3 regions of the Cronobacter sp. 153480017-3 genome follow, and region 1 is predicted to be linked to each of the others. Evidence: predicted binding sites of a transcription regulator. Region 1 holds the regulator's gene; each other region holds the start of a gene.

Region 1 (4,200 bases):
TTTATTCAGTCACCGCGCAGCGGCCAGGAAATCCAGATAACGTCGCTGAGCGAAGATTACTGGCAGCGTCACTATGTCGGCGCGCGCCGGGTGATGACGCCGCGCACTATTCGTTAATCGATTTATCCTCACAAAAAAACGGAGAAGGTCACCCTTCTCCGTTTTCTTTTATATGGCAGCATGCATTATTCAGCGCTGCACGCCATTTGCGCCTCGCTACGGCTGGAGATCAGCACCAGCAGCAGGCCGAGTGCGGCAATCAGCGCGCCCATCACTGGCACTACGCTATAACCGAAGCCCGCATGGATAACGGCCCCGCCCGCCGCCGCGCCAAGTGCGTTACCGAGATTAAACGCCCCGATATTCACAGATGAGGACAGGCCCGGCGCTTCGCTGGCGACACGCATCACGCGCATCTGCAGCGGCGGCACTACCGCGAAAGTCGCAGCCCCCCATACCACCATGCTCACCGCCGCGCCGATTTCCGTTTTCGCAAGCCACGGAATAGCCGCCATAATGACGATAAGCAGCATCAGGAAGCCTTTCAGCGTGCCGCTCACCGAGCGGTCCGCCAGGCGGCCACCCAGATAGTTGCCGATGGAAAACCCGACGCCAATCAGCACCAGCATGGCGGTGACGAACGCCGCGCTGGCATCAGTGATGTGGTGCAGAACCGGCGCGATATAGGTATAGAGCGTAAACATCGCGCCCGCGCCGAGCACGGTTGTCAACAGCGCGCTCACCACCTGCGGGCGCATCAACACGGCCAGTTCGCTTTTCACATCAGGGCGCTCGCCGCTGCCGCCTTTTGGCAGGGAAAACCAGAGGCTCGCCATCGCCACCACGCCAAGACCGGCCGTCGCCAGAAACGACATTCGCCAGCCGATGGTTTCACCAAGCCAGGTGGCCGCCGGCACGCCGCCGATATTGGCAATGGTCAGGCCCATAAACATCGTCGCGACGGCGCTCGCCTGTTTATGCTTCGGCACGACGCTTGCCGCAACCACCGAGCCGAGGCCGAAGAACGCCCCATGGTTAAGGCTGGTGAGAATACGCGAGGCCATCAGCGTCATATAATCCGGTGCCAGTGCTGACAGCACGTTACCGAGCGTAAAAATCGCCATCAGAAAAATCAGCGCGCTACGCCGTGCGCGGTGCGACAGTAAAAGCGTCATCAGCGGTGCGCCTACCATCACGCCGACCGCGTAGGCGCTAATCAGCATACCGGCGGCCGGAATGGAGACGTTGACGCCGTTCGCTATGACCGGCAACAACCCCATCGGGGAAAACTCGGTCGTGCCAATGCCAAAAGCACCGATAGCCAGTGCCAGTAACGGAAAATTGACTTTCATTCATTGCTCCAGAAATTGTACAACAGCGCCGGGAACGCCCGACGTTACAGCAGGATGCAGAAAAGGATGACACTCTCAATCAGAAAAGATAAGTGACAAAAACAGCAAAATATTATTGCGCAGCTGTTAAGAACACGCGCTAATTGTTATTAGCGAATCTAAAGGGAATAACGGGAAAAAGAAAGAAAACAGCGGGGAATCGGCGCTTAAACGCAAGAAAAGTTTAAGAAAGCGGGAGAACAGGTGCGCTCCCGCCTGTCGCTTAATGCAGAATGGCGGTAAATGCGCCCGCCACAATCAGGCCCAGTACAACCAGCGTCGTGACCAGCGAAAATTTCAGATCGGTACTCATGGTATTCTCCTTAAAGACCCCATAAAAAACAGGTAGTGCGCATTTTTGCATAAACGGGCCGAAAAATCCTGCGACATTTAACCAGATATGCGTTTTCCCTCTTCCCCTTTCGATAAAGATAAGCCAAAATTCGTCGCTACTTTATTCGGTACCGGCCATCGACCCCTCCTCACGAAAAATGTCGCGTTTCCCGGCATGCCGCACTCCCCTCGCGGCAGTCAGGGGTGTGTACAGGCAAACGATTAACCCGTGATTTTGCAGGGCTCAGCCAGGGGTCTGGAGTGATTATTAATGGCAACAATTAAAGACGTCGCGAAGCGAGCCAACGTTTCCACAACAACAGTCTCACATGTGATTAACAAAACCCGTTTTGTGGCGGAAGAGACGCGCAATGCGGTTTGGGCGGCTATCAAAGAATTACACTATTCGCCAAGCGCCGTGGCGCGCAGCCTGAAGGTGAATCACACCAAATCTATCGGGCTGCTGGCGACCAGTAGCGAAGCGCCCTATTTCGCGGAAATTATCGAAGCCGTTGAAAACAGCTGCTTCGCCAAAGGCTATACGCTGATTTTGGGCAACGCGCATAACAATCTGGAAAAGCAGCGCGCGTATCTGTCTATGATGGCGCAAAAGCGCGTCGACGGCCTGCTGGTGATGTGCTCGGAATACCCGCAGCCGCTGCTTTCCACGCTTGAAGAGTACCGTCATATCCCGATGGTGGTGATGGACTGGGGTGAAGCGAAAGCCGATTTTACCGACTCGGTAATCGATAACGCGTTCCAGGGCGGTTACCTCGCCGGGCGTTATCTTATCGAGCGCGGCCATCGTGATATTGGCGTGATTCCGGGGCAGCTTGAGCGTAACACCGGCGTCGGGCGTTTCTCAGGCTTTATGAAAGCGCTGGAAGAAGCGGCCATTAAAGTGCCGGAAAACTGGATTGTGCAGGGCGATTTCGAGCCGGAATCCGGTTACCGCGCCATGCAGCAGATCCTCTCGCAGCCGCAGCGCCCGACTGCCGTGTTCTGCGGCGGCGATATCATGGCGATGGGCGCTATCTGCGCCGCCGATGAAATGGGCCTGCGCGTGCCGCAGGATATTTCAATCATCGGCTACGACAACGTACGCAACGCGCGTTTCTTTAGCCCGGCGCTGACGACTATCCATCAGCCAAAAGAGACGCTCGGCCAGACTGCGTTCAATATGCTGCTCGACCGCATCGTGAATAAGCGCGAAGAGTCGCAGACCATCGAGGTGCATCCGCGCCTGATCGAACGCCGCTCGGTGGCGGACGGCCCGTTCCGCGACTATCGCCGTTAATCCTTCCGGGAGCCGTATTATTGCGGCTCCCGCAGCCACTCCGTGTTCAGCGTTTCACTGTCCCCCAGATAATCGAGCAGCCAGCGCAGCGCGGGCGAGGCGTCGCTTTGCCGCCACGTCAGACAGCAGGCGGCGTCCGGGAACGGGTTTTCCAGCGTCAACGCGCGCCACTCCCCGCTATCGAGCCATGGCTTCGCGAAATGCGTCGGCACCATGCCGATACAGAGCCCCTCGCTGAGCGCATCGGCGGCGCAGTGCCAGTCCGGCACCACCACGCGCCGCTGGTTATCCAGAAGCCAGGTAATGCGCTTGGGCAGCGATCGCGATGTATCTTCCAGCACCAGCGAGGGGTAATCGCGCAGCCTGTCGTCGCTGAGCGCGCCCGCGAGCTGTGCCAGCGGATGATGGTGCGCCACGACGCAACGCCAGCTCAGCATGCCCATATCACGAAACGCGAAGCGCCCGCCGACCGGGATCGCCTGTGTGGCGCCGATGGCAAGTTCCACGCGCCCGTCCGCCAGCGCGTCCCAGACGCCGTTAAAGACTTCCTGTGAAACCTGCAACTCGACATCGGAAAAGTGCCGGTAGAAATCAAGCACCAGCCGCCGGACGCGTTCCGGGCGCACGATATTATCCACCGCGATGGAAAGTTGCCCGCGCCAGCCGTTGGCGATCTGCTGGCACTGCTGACGGGTGATCATCATTTTTTTGATGACAGAACGCCCTTCGCGCAGAAACCAGGCTCCTGCAGGCGTCAGAACCACATCGCGATGGCGGCGCTCGAAGAGCGATACCGCAAGCCACTCCTCAAGCTGACGTACCGTATAGCTGACGGCAGAAGGCACGCGGTGCAGTTCTGCGGCGGCTGCGGTAAAGCTGCCGGTGCGCGCCACGGCGTCCACCACTTCCAGGGAATATTCAGACCACATTATCTGCCTGCAAATTTTTTGAATGGAATGGGCAAATATTAGCGTTTCACAAGCGGAATTGCACTCCGTACACTCCTGGCTCTTTCGCGTAATAAGAAGTGAGTTAATGTGATGCGACCTGATAAAGGATTTCTTTGCTGGCTGGCCGGGCTGAGCGTGCTCGGTTTTCTGGCGACCGACATGTACCTGCCCGCGTTCGCCGTTATTGAAGCGGATCTGCACACAGCCCCTTCGGCTATCAGCGCCTCGC
Region 2 (4,200 bases), on a different contig from region 1:
AAGCAAGGGTTAAAGATTTCCGACTTACTGCTGAAGATAGTATTTCAGGGGCATTGTTGAGCCATAGATTCTAAGCATCATCTAAGGCGATTCGTCCCGTGGCCGTCTTATTACCAGAATTTAACACCCATACTTAAAAGAACGCGAATAATTTATGCAGACATCCGTATGACTGCAATGTATCGGCGACGTTAGCGTTGATGCCGTACAGCCTTAGAAGCCAGGTAAATACCCTAACATATTTACATGATTAAACATGACTTATTTTCAAAATGTTAAATTCAAAAGTTAAACATGGAGGATCTCACGCCTGACCGGCATTGAATTTCGAATATTTGAATACGTTTACCATCTGTATAAACAACTGTAAGGGAACAACATGAAAAAAAATTTTTTAAAATAACGCTTTCTGCTCTGCTGCTGGCAAGTACAGCTCATGCTATAGCAGAAACACAGGATCAATCCGCAACCCTCGCTGTCACAGGCAAAGTTAGTAATACTTCGGCAGCCTGCCAGGTGACTTTGTCAAAAAACGTTATCACTCTTAACTCAACATCCGGCAGCCTGATTGAACAAGGGCAAAATGCCACCGATCCCGCTCTCATCACCTTTTCAGTTAAGGGTTCGGCTGACTTTACGCAATGCAGTGAAGAAGTTTACAACGGAAAAGTTGCCGTTAAATTTACCGGCAGCTTTGACAATGCTGACGGTAATGTTTTTTCGAATACTGACACAAGTGGAAATGCCGCCTCTGGTGTAGGTATTGGTTTATTTAAGGGTGATAAAACGCCTATTGATGTACGTGAAACTTATACCATTGCGGATAAGACAAATGATTCCACCAACATCATTGGGATACAGTTAGTAAAACTGAAAGGCCAGACGGTTACTTCCGGCTCCGTCACAGGCAATATTACGTTCCAGATAGAGCGTCTTTAATCCATTTTTTACTGAAATACATATTTACCTATTGAGATTCATGTCAAGGAGAAAATCATGAAATTAAATAAAATCACAGGATTAATGATTACTGGCTTGCTCTTCGCAGGCGCGGCTCAGGCAAGTGTTTCGTCTGAGGATGTGCCCGCCTCACTGTTTGTCACCGGAAAACTCTCTTCTGTAAATCAAGGGTGCAGAGTTTCACTTTCTCAGGAGAGTGTTTCTTTTACGGTTGACGCGTCACAACTGGTATCGCAGGGAGATAACGCTACCGCTCCCCAGGCCATTTCCGTTTTTATCAATGGTGCTGATAAAGACGGGGCCTGCGCCGATGCCGTTTCAAACGGTCATATCGCGGTGAAATTTATGGGGCAAGCTGATAATGCTGAAGGCACAACTTTAGCAAATCAATATGCGTCCTCAGGGAACGCAGCCAGCGGTGTGGGCATTGGTTTTTTTGCAGAAGATGACACGCCTCTTGCTATTAATAATGACTTGTTAAAGGTCAGCAAAATCACTTTATCGCATTTAGGTAAAGTCAGCTTCGGCGTCCAGCCGGTTAAGCTGGCTAACCAAAATGTCACCGCTGGCGGTGTTTCAGGCGCAGTCACGGTACAGATCGAACGGCTTTAATTTTTTACCGCCTTTCCAGTGGAAAGGCGGTTTTTCCTGTTCGCCCTAAAACTCACTTCATTTTTTAATGCGTGTCAGCAGTAACGATGCGCAGACATTAACTTTGTTCGTGTCATGAATATCTGTCAGGCAGCACAGACTGATGGCGGTAAATCGCGTCGTGGATACGGATTTCCGTTTTTTTAGACGGGTATGCTCGCCGTTTGCAATCGTTTGCTTTTGTGATGCACTTCGCTAGAATGTCCGCTTTTCCACCGTGGGATTATGTCGATGTCCATTAACACCCCTGAGTCTGAAAACGCGCAATCGGTTGCGCCCGCGCGAAATAGCGAACTCATCTATCGCCTGGAAGACCGGCCGCCGCTGCCGCAAACGCTGTTTGCCGCCTGCCAGCATCTTCTGGCGATGTTCGTTGCGGTGATTACGCCTGCGCTGCTGATTTGTCAGGCTCTGGGGCTGCCCGCGCAGGACACCCAGCACATCATCAGCATGTCGCTGTTTGCCTCCGGTGTGGCATCGATTATCCAGATTAAAGCGTGGGGGCCGGTCGGCTCCGGGCTGCTTTCCATTCAGGGCACCAGCTTTAACTTTGTGGCACCGCTCATTATGGGCGGGACGGCGCTGAAGACCGGCGGCGCGGACGTGCCAACCATGATGGCCGCACTGTTCGGCACTCTGATGCTGGCAAGCTGCACCGAAATGGTCATCTCCCGCGTGCTGCACCTGGCGCGCCGCATTATCACGCCGCTGGTTTCTGGTGTGGTGGTGATGATTATCGGTCTGTCGCTGATTCAGGTCGGGCTGACGTCAATTGGCGGCGGCTATGCTGCGATGAGCGATCACACCTTCGGCGCGCCGAAAAACCTGCTGCTGGCAGGCGCGGTGCTGGCGGTGATCATTCTGCTTAACCGCCAGCGTAACCCGTACCTGCGCGTCGCGTCGCTGGTGATTGCAATGGCGGTGGGTTATCTGCTGGCCTGGGCGATGGACATGCTGCCGCAAAGCGTGGCACCTGCGCAGAGCGCGCTGATCATGATCCCCACCCCGCTGCATTACGGGCTTGGCATCGACTGGAACCTGCTGCTGCCGCTGATGCTGGTCTTTATGATCACGTCGCTTGAAACCATCGGCGATATCACCGCCACCTCTGACGTCTCCGAACAGCCCGTTTCCGGCCCGCTGTATATGAAGCGCCTGAAAGGCGGCGTGCTGGCGAACGGTCTGAACTCGTTTGTCTCCGCCGTGTTCAACACCTTCCCGAACTCCTGCTTCGGACAAAACAACGGCGTTATCCAGTTAACAGGCGTCGCCAGCCGCTATGTCGGCTTTGTGGTGGCGCTGATGCTGATTGTGCTCGGCCTGTTCCCGGCGGTCAGCGGTTTCGTTCAGCATATCCCTGAGCCGGTGCTGGGCGGCGCGACGATTGTGATGTTCGGCACCATTGCGGCGTCCGGCGTGCGTATCGTCTCCCGCGAGCCGTTAAACCGCCGCGCGATCATGATTATCGCGCTGTCGCTGGCGGTGGGCCTCGGCGTTTCTCAGCAGCCGCTGATCCTGCAGTTCGCGCCGGACTGGGTGAAAAACCTGCTCTCCTCCGGCATCGCCGCGGGCGGCATCACCGCCATTGTGCTGAATCTGATTTTCCCGCCGGAAAAACAGACTAACGACTGATCCCCTGCCGATGGCGGCGCCACGCCGCCATCGCTGACACCTCCGTTGACAATCCCCGCCTTGAGCAATTCGCCTGAATAGTGCATAAATCCATCATCGGAAGTTCACAGGATGGAAGACAATGAAATTTCTCGGAAAGCTCATCATTGCGCTGATCGCCGCCGTTCTGCTGATTCTGCTCGTGCTTTACGTGCTGTTGCAGACGCGTTGGGGCGCGGGCTGGCTCACCGGCTGGGTGAACCAGCACAGCGGCTATCACATCACCTTTGATGAAATGGACCACAGCTTTTCCGCGCCTTCGCATCTGGTGCTCAAAAATGTGACGTTCGGGCGCAACGGCCAGCCCGCCACGCTGGTGGCGCAAAAGGTCGATATCGGGCTGAGTAGCCGCCAGGTCACCGAGCCGATGCACGTCGATACCATTTTGCTCTACAAAGGCACGCTGAATTTATCCCCTTCCACCGCGCCGCTGCCGTTTCGTGCCGACCGCCTTCAGCTAAGCGATATGGCGTTTAACAGCCCGAAAACCGGCTGGGATCTCAGCGCGCAGCGCGTTAGCGGCGGTATCAGCCCGTGGCTGCCGGAGGCCGGGAAAATCCTCGGCAGCAAAGCGGACATCGCCCTGAGCGCAGGCTCGCTGACGCTAAATGGCATGCCCGCCAGCAATGTGCTGGTGCAGGGCGAAATTAACAATGACGAAGTGACTATCACCAATCTCGGTGCCGATATCGCCCGCGGCGCGCTTACCGGTAACGCGCGTCGGTTAGCGAACGGCGGCTGGGTGGTGGATAACCTGCGCTTAAGCGATATCCGTCTGCAAACCGCGAAATCGGTAAGCGATCTGCTGCAACCGCTGACGACGCTCCCCTCGCTTGCGCTTGGCCGCGTTGACGTGACCGACGCGCGGCTTGAAGGGCCAAGCTGGGCGGCAACCGATCTGGATATCAGCCTGCGCAA
Region 3 (4,200 bases), on a different contig from region 1:
ACAGGGGTTTAACCTCGGGCTTCGCGATGTCATGACGCTCGCCGAGACGCTGGCACAGGCTTTCGTGCGCGGCGAAGATATCGGCGCGTATCCGGTGCTTGGCGCGTATCAACAGCGCCGCGAGCAGGATAAAGCCGCAACCATCGGCGTGACCGACGGACTGGTACAGCTTTTCGCCAACCGCTGGTCGCCGCTGGTCGTTGGGCGCAACCTTGGCCTGATGGCAATGGATCTATTTACCCCGGCGCGTGACGCGCTGGCCAGACGCACCCTCGGTTGGGTGCCGCGCTAAGGAGTCGAATGTGCAAAGTGTAGATGTAGCGATTGTTGGCGGCGGCATGGTCGGGCTGGCGGTGGCCTGCGGGCTGGAAGGCAGCGGGCTTCGTGTCGCGGTGCTGGAGCAGCGCGCGCCGGAACCGCTGGAGGCGAGCGCACCGCCCGCGCTGCGGGTATCAGCGATTAACGCCGCCAGCGAAGCGTTGCTCAAAAAGCTTGATGTCTGGGACGCCATTCTTCGCCAGCGCGCCGCCGCCTATCACGGCATGGAAGTCTGGGAGAAAGACAGTTTCGGGCGCATCGCGTTTGATGACGCGTCGTTTGGCTTCAGCCATCTTGGGCACATTATTGAAAACCAGGCGATCCACTACGCGCTGTGGCAAAAAGCGCAGCAGTGTAAATCGGTGACGCTGATGGCACCCGCGACGCTGCAGCAGGTCGCGTGGGGAGAAAACGAAGCCTTCCTTACGCTTGAAGACGGCAACATGCTGACGGCGCGTCTGGTTATCGGCGCAGATGGCGCGAACTCCTGGCTGCGCACGAAAGCGGAAATTCCGCTGACGTCCTGGGATTATCAGCATCATGCGCTGGTCGCCACGATCCGCACCGATGAGCCGCATGGCGGCGTGGCGCGCCAGGTGTTCCACGGCGACGGTATTCTGGCGTTTTTGCCGCTAAGCGACCCGCATCTGTGTTCCATCGTCTGGTCGCTTTCGCCTCAGGAAGCCGACCGGATGCAGCAGGCACCGGTGTCGACATTTAATCAGGCGCTCTGCGTGGCGTTCGATAATCGTCTCGGCTTATGCTCACTTGAAAGCGAGCGTCAGGTCTTTCCGCTCACCGGGCGTTACGCGCGCCAGTTCGCCGCGCACCGTCTGGCGCTGGTCGGTGACGCGGCGCACACCATCCATCCGCTGGCCGGGCAGGGCGTTAACCTCGGCTTTATGGATGCCGCCGAACTGATAAGCGAACTGCGCCGTCTGCATCAGCAGGGTAAAGATATCGGTCAGCACCTTTATCTGCGCCGCTACGAGCGCAGCCGTAAACATGCCGCCGCGATGATGCTGGCGGGCATGCAGGGTTTCCGCGAACTTTTCTCTGGTGCTAACCCGGCGAAAAAGCTGCTGCGCGATCTGGGCTTAACGCTTGCCGATAAATTGCCGGGCGTTAAACCGCAGCTGATTCGTCAGGCGATGGGGCTTAATGACCTGCCGGAGTGGTTGCGTTAACTGCGTCACACTTCTCTTTCCGGCCCCCGGAAAGAGAAGTCTCTCCCCGTTTGAAATATTCTAATTTCACTCTCTTTTTCGGATTAGTTTTTTTAATCTCTGGATTTTTCTCTTTCCATTATTTTCCCTTAAAAACAGCGTTTTCTGCCCGGTTATTTTGAAAAGGCGGTAAAGCGTTAGCTTTTTGGCATCACCTGAAACCTTTCAGGCAGTGTTTCATGCTACAGGGTGAAAAAGGATTTTGCGCCATAAGCTAATCTGATGACACAGCCTGGCTTATGGTTTACGCCCTCGTTCGGTGATAAGTTCAGACGCAAGATAACGTTTGCGTCGCCGCCGGGATCGGCGTCGGCGCCGGGTTTCATTCAGCGCGTTACGCCGTCTGAAACCCACACCAACCCGGCTGACAGGATGAGGAAAAGATGGCTCAACAAACCCCGTTGTATGAACAGCACAACCTCTGCGGCGCGCGCATGGTGGATTTCCACGGCTGGATGATGCCGCTGCATTACGGCTCGCAGATTGATGAGCACCATGCGGTGCGTAACGACGCGGGGATGTTTGATGTCTCCCATATGACCATTGTCGACCTGCGCGGCGCGCGTACCCGCGAATTCCTCCGCTACCTGCTGGCAAACGATGTGGCAAAACTCACCCAGCCGGGCAAAGCGCTCTACACCGCCATGCTTAACGCCTCCGGCGGCGTGATTGACGACCTGATTGTCTACTTCATGACCGAAGACTATTTCCGCCTGGTCGTGAACTCCGCCACCCGTGAAAAAGACCTCGCCTGGATTAACGAGCACGCCGAGCCGTATAGCGTGTCCGTCACGGTCCGCGACGATCTCTCCCTTATCGCCGTCCAGGGGCCGAACGCGAAGGCGAAAGCCGCCACGCTCTTTACCGACGCGCAGCGTAAGGCCACAGAAGGCATGAAGCCGTTTTTCGGCGTGCAGGCGGATGACCTGTTTATCGCCACCACCGGCTACACCGGCGAGGCGGGCTATGAAATCGCGATGCCGAATGAAAAAGCGGCCGGCTTCTGGAGCCAGCTTGTGGAAGCGGGCGTCAAACCGTGCGGGCTTGGCGCGCGCGATACGCTGCGCCTTGAGGCGGGCATGAACCTTTACGGCCAGGAGATGGACGAAGGCGTTTCGCCGCTCACCGCCAATATGGGCTGGACGATCGCCTGGCAGCCGGAAGACCGCGCGTTTATTGGTCGCGACGCGCTGGAAGCCCAGCGTGAGAACGGCACGGAACAGCTGGTTGGTCTGGTGATGACAGAAAAAGGCGTGCTGCGCGGCGAGCTGCCGGTGCGTTTTACCGATGATCAGGGCAACGCCCGCGAAGGCATCATTACCAGCGGCACCTTCTCGCCAACGCTTGGCTACAGCATTGCGCTGGCTCGCGTTCCTGCGGGTATCGGCGATACTGCCATTGTGCAGATCCGCAACCGCGAAATGCCCGTGAAAGTCACTAAACCCATTTTCGTGCGCGCCGGTAAGCCGGTCACGCAGTAAGTTTTGTTATCAGGAGAGAAGCAATGAGCAATGTGCCAAACGAACTGAAATACAGCAAAGAACACGAATGGCTGCGTAAAGAAGCTGACGGCACTTACACCGTCGGGATCACCGAGCACGCGCAGGAACTGCTGGGCGACATGGTGTTTGTCGATCTGCCGGACGTCGGCACGACCGTTAACGCGGGCGATGACTGCGCCGTTGCGGAATCCGTAAAAGCCGCCTCCGACATCTACGCGCCGGTCAGCGGCGAGATCGTGGCCGTCAACGACGCGCTGAGCGATTCACCGGAACTGGTTAACAGCGAGCCTTACGGCCAGGGCTGGATCTTCAAAATCAAAGCCAGCGACGAGGCCGAAGTGGCTGCGCTGCTGGATGCCAGCGCGTATGAAGCGCTGTTAGAAGACGAGTAATTCACGGACCTCGCCCCTGCGTAACATCAGGGGCGGGCGCGCTTCGCCTGCGCCGCTCCCGACGGGAGCACAACTGACCATCGCATTTATTTGCCTCACTGCACGTTTCAGGAAATATCGCCCATGACCCAGACCCTGAGCCACCTGGAAAATCGCGACGCTTTTATCGAGCGCCATATCGGACCGGGTGTTGACCAGCAGCAGGAGATGCTGCGCACCGTTGGCGCGGACTCGCTGGATGCGCTGATTTCGCAAATCGTTCCTGCGGATATCCAGCTTGCGACGCCGCCTGATGTCGGCGATGCCGCCACCGAATTCGCCGCGCTGGCGGAGCTCAAAGCCATCGCCGGGCGCAACAAGCGCTTTAAAAACTATATCGGCATGGGCTACACCGCAGTCCACACGCCGCCGGTTATTCTGCGCAATATGCTGGAGAATCCGGGCTGGTACACGGCCTATACGCCGTATCAGCCGGAGGTGTCGCAGGGGCGTCTGGAAGCGCTTTTGAACTTCCAGCAGGTGACGCTGGATCTGACGGGGCTTGATATCGCCTCCGCCTCGCTGCTCGATGAAGCCACCGCGGCGGCGGAAGCCATGGCGATGGCCAAACGCGTCAGCAAACTGAAAAACGCCAACCGTTTCTTCGTGGCGGCGGATGTGCATCCGCAGACGCTGGATGTGGTTCGCACCCGCGCCGAAACGTTCGGCTTTGAAGTGATCGTCGATGACGCGCCAAAAGCGCTCGATCATCAGGATCTCTTC

The links. The regulator PurR, encoded in region 1, represses purine synthesis genes. The targets are predictions, from matches to a motif close to CANGCAAACGTTTGCNTG.
Region 2: ACUW6V_RS12335 (nucleobase:cation symporter-2 family protein) is a predicted target of PurR. The motif match lies at 1,775-1,792, and genes of this name have one in related genera.
Region 3: gcvT (glycine cleavage system aminomethyltransferase GcvT) is a predicted target of PurR. The motif match lies at 1,820-1,837, and genes of this name have one in related genera.

The regions. Positions count from the first base shown of each region.
Region 1 is NZ_JBSEYN010000014.1:34,362-38,561, reverse strand. Features, by position in the region: gene ACUW6V_RS20200 (C40 family peptidase) at 1-117, shown strand, start outside; gene ACUW6V_RS20195 (MFS transporter) at 186-1,352, opposite strand; gene cydH (cytochrome bd-I oxidase subunit CydH) at 1,615-1,704, opposite strand; gene purR (HTH-type transcriptional repressor PurR) at 1,996-3,021, shown strand; gene punR (DNA-binding transcriptional activator PunR) at 3,039-3,950, opposite strand; gene punC (purine nucleoside transporter PunC) at 4,062-4,200, shown strand, end outside.
Region 2 is NZ_JBSEYN010000004.1:332,933-337,132, forward strand. Features, by position in the region: gene ACUW6V_RS12325 (fimbrial protein) at 442-939, shown strand; gene ACUW6V_RS12330 (fimbrial protein) at 997-1,572, shown strand; gene ACUW6V_RS12335 (nucleobase:cation symporter-2 family protein) at 1,843-3,243, shown strand; gene ACUW6V_RS12340 (AsmA family protein) at 3,365-4,200, shown strand, end outside.
Region 3 is NZ_JBSEYN010000003.1:240,722-244,921, reverse strand. Features, by position in the region: gene ubiH (2-octaprenyl-6-methoxyphenyl hydroxylase) at 1-292, shown strand, start outside; gene ubiI (FAD-dependent 2-octaprenylphenol hydroxylase) at 303-1,505, shown strand; gene gcvT (glycine cleavage system aminomethyltransferase GcvT) at 1,928-3,025, shown strand; gene gcvH (glycine cleavage system protein GcvH) at 3,049-3,438, shown strand; gene gcvP (aminomethyl-transferring glycine dehydrogenase) at 3,562-4,200, shown strand, end outside.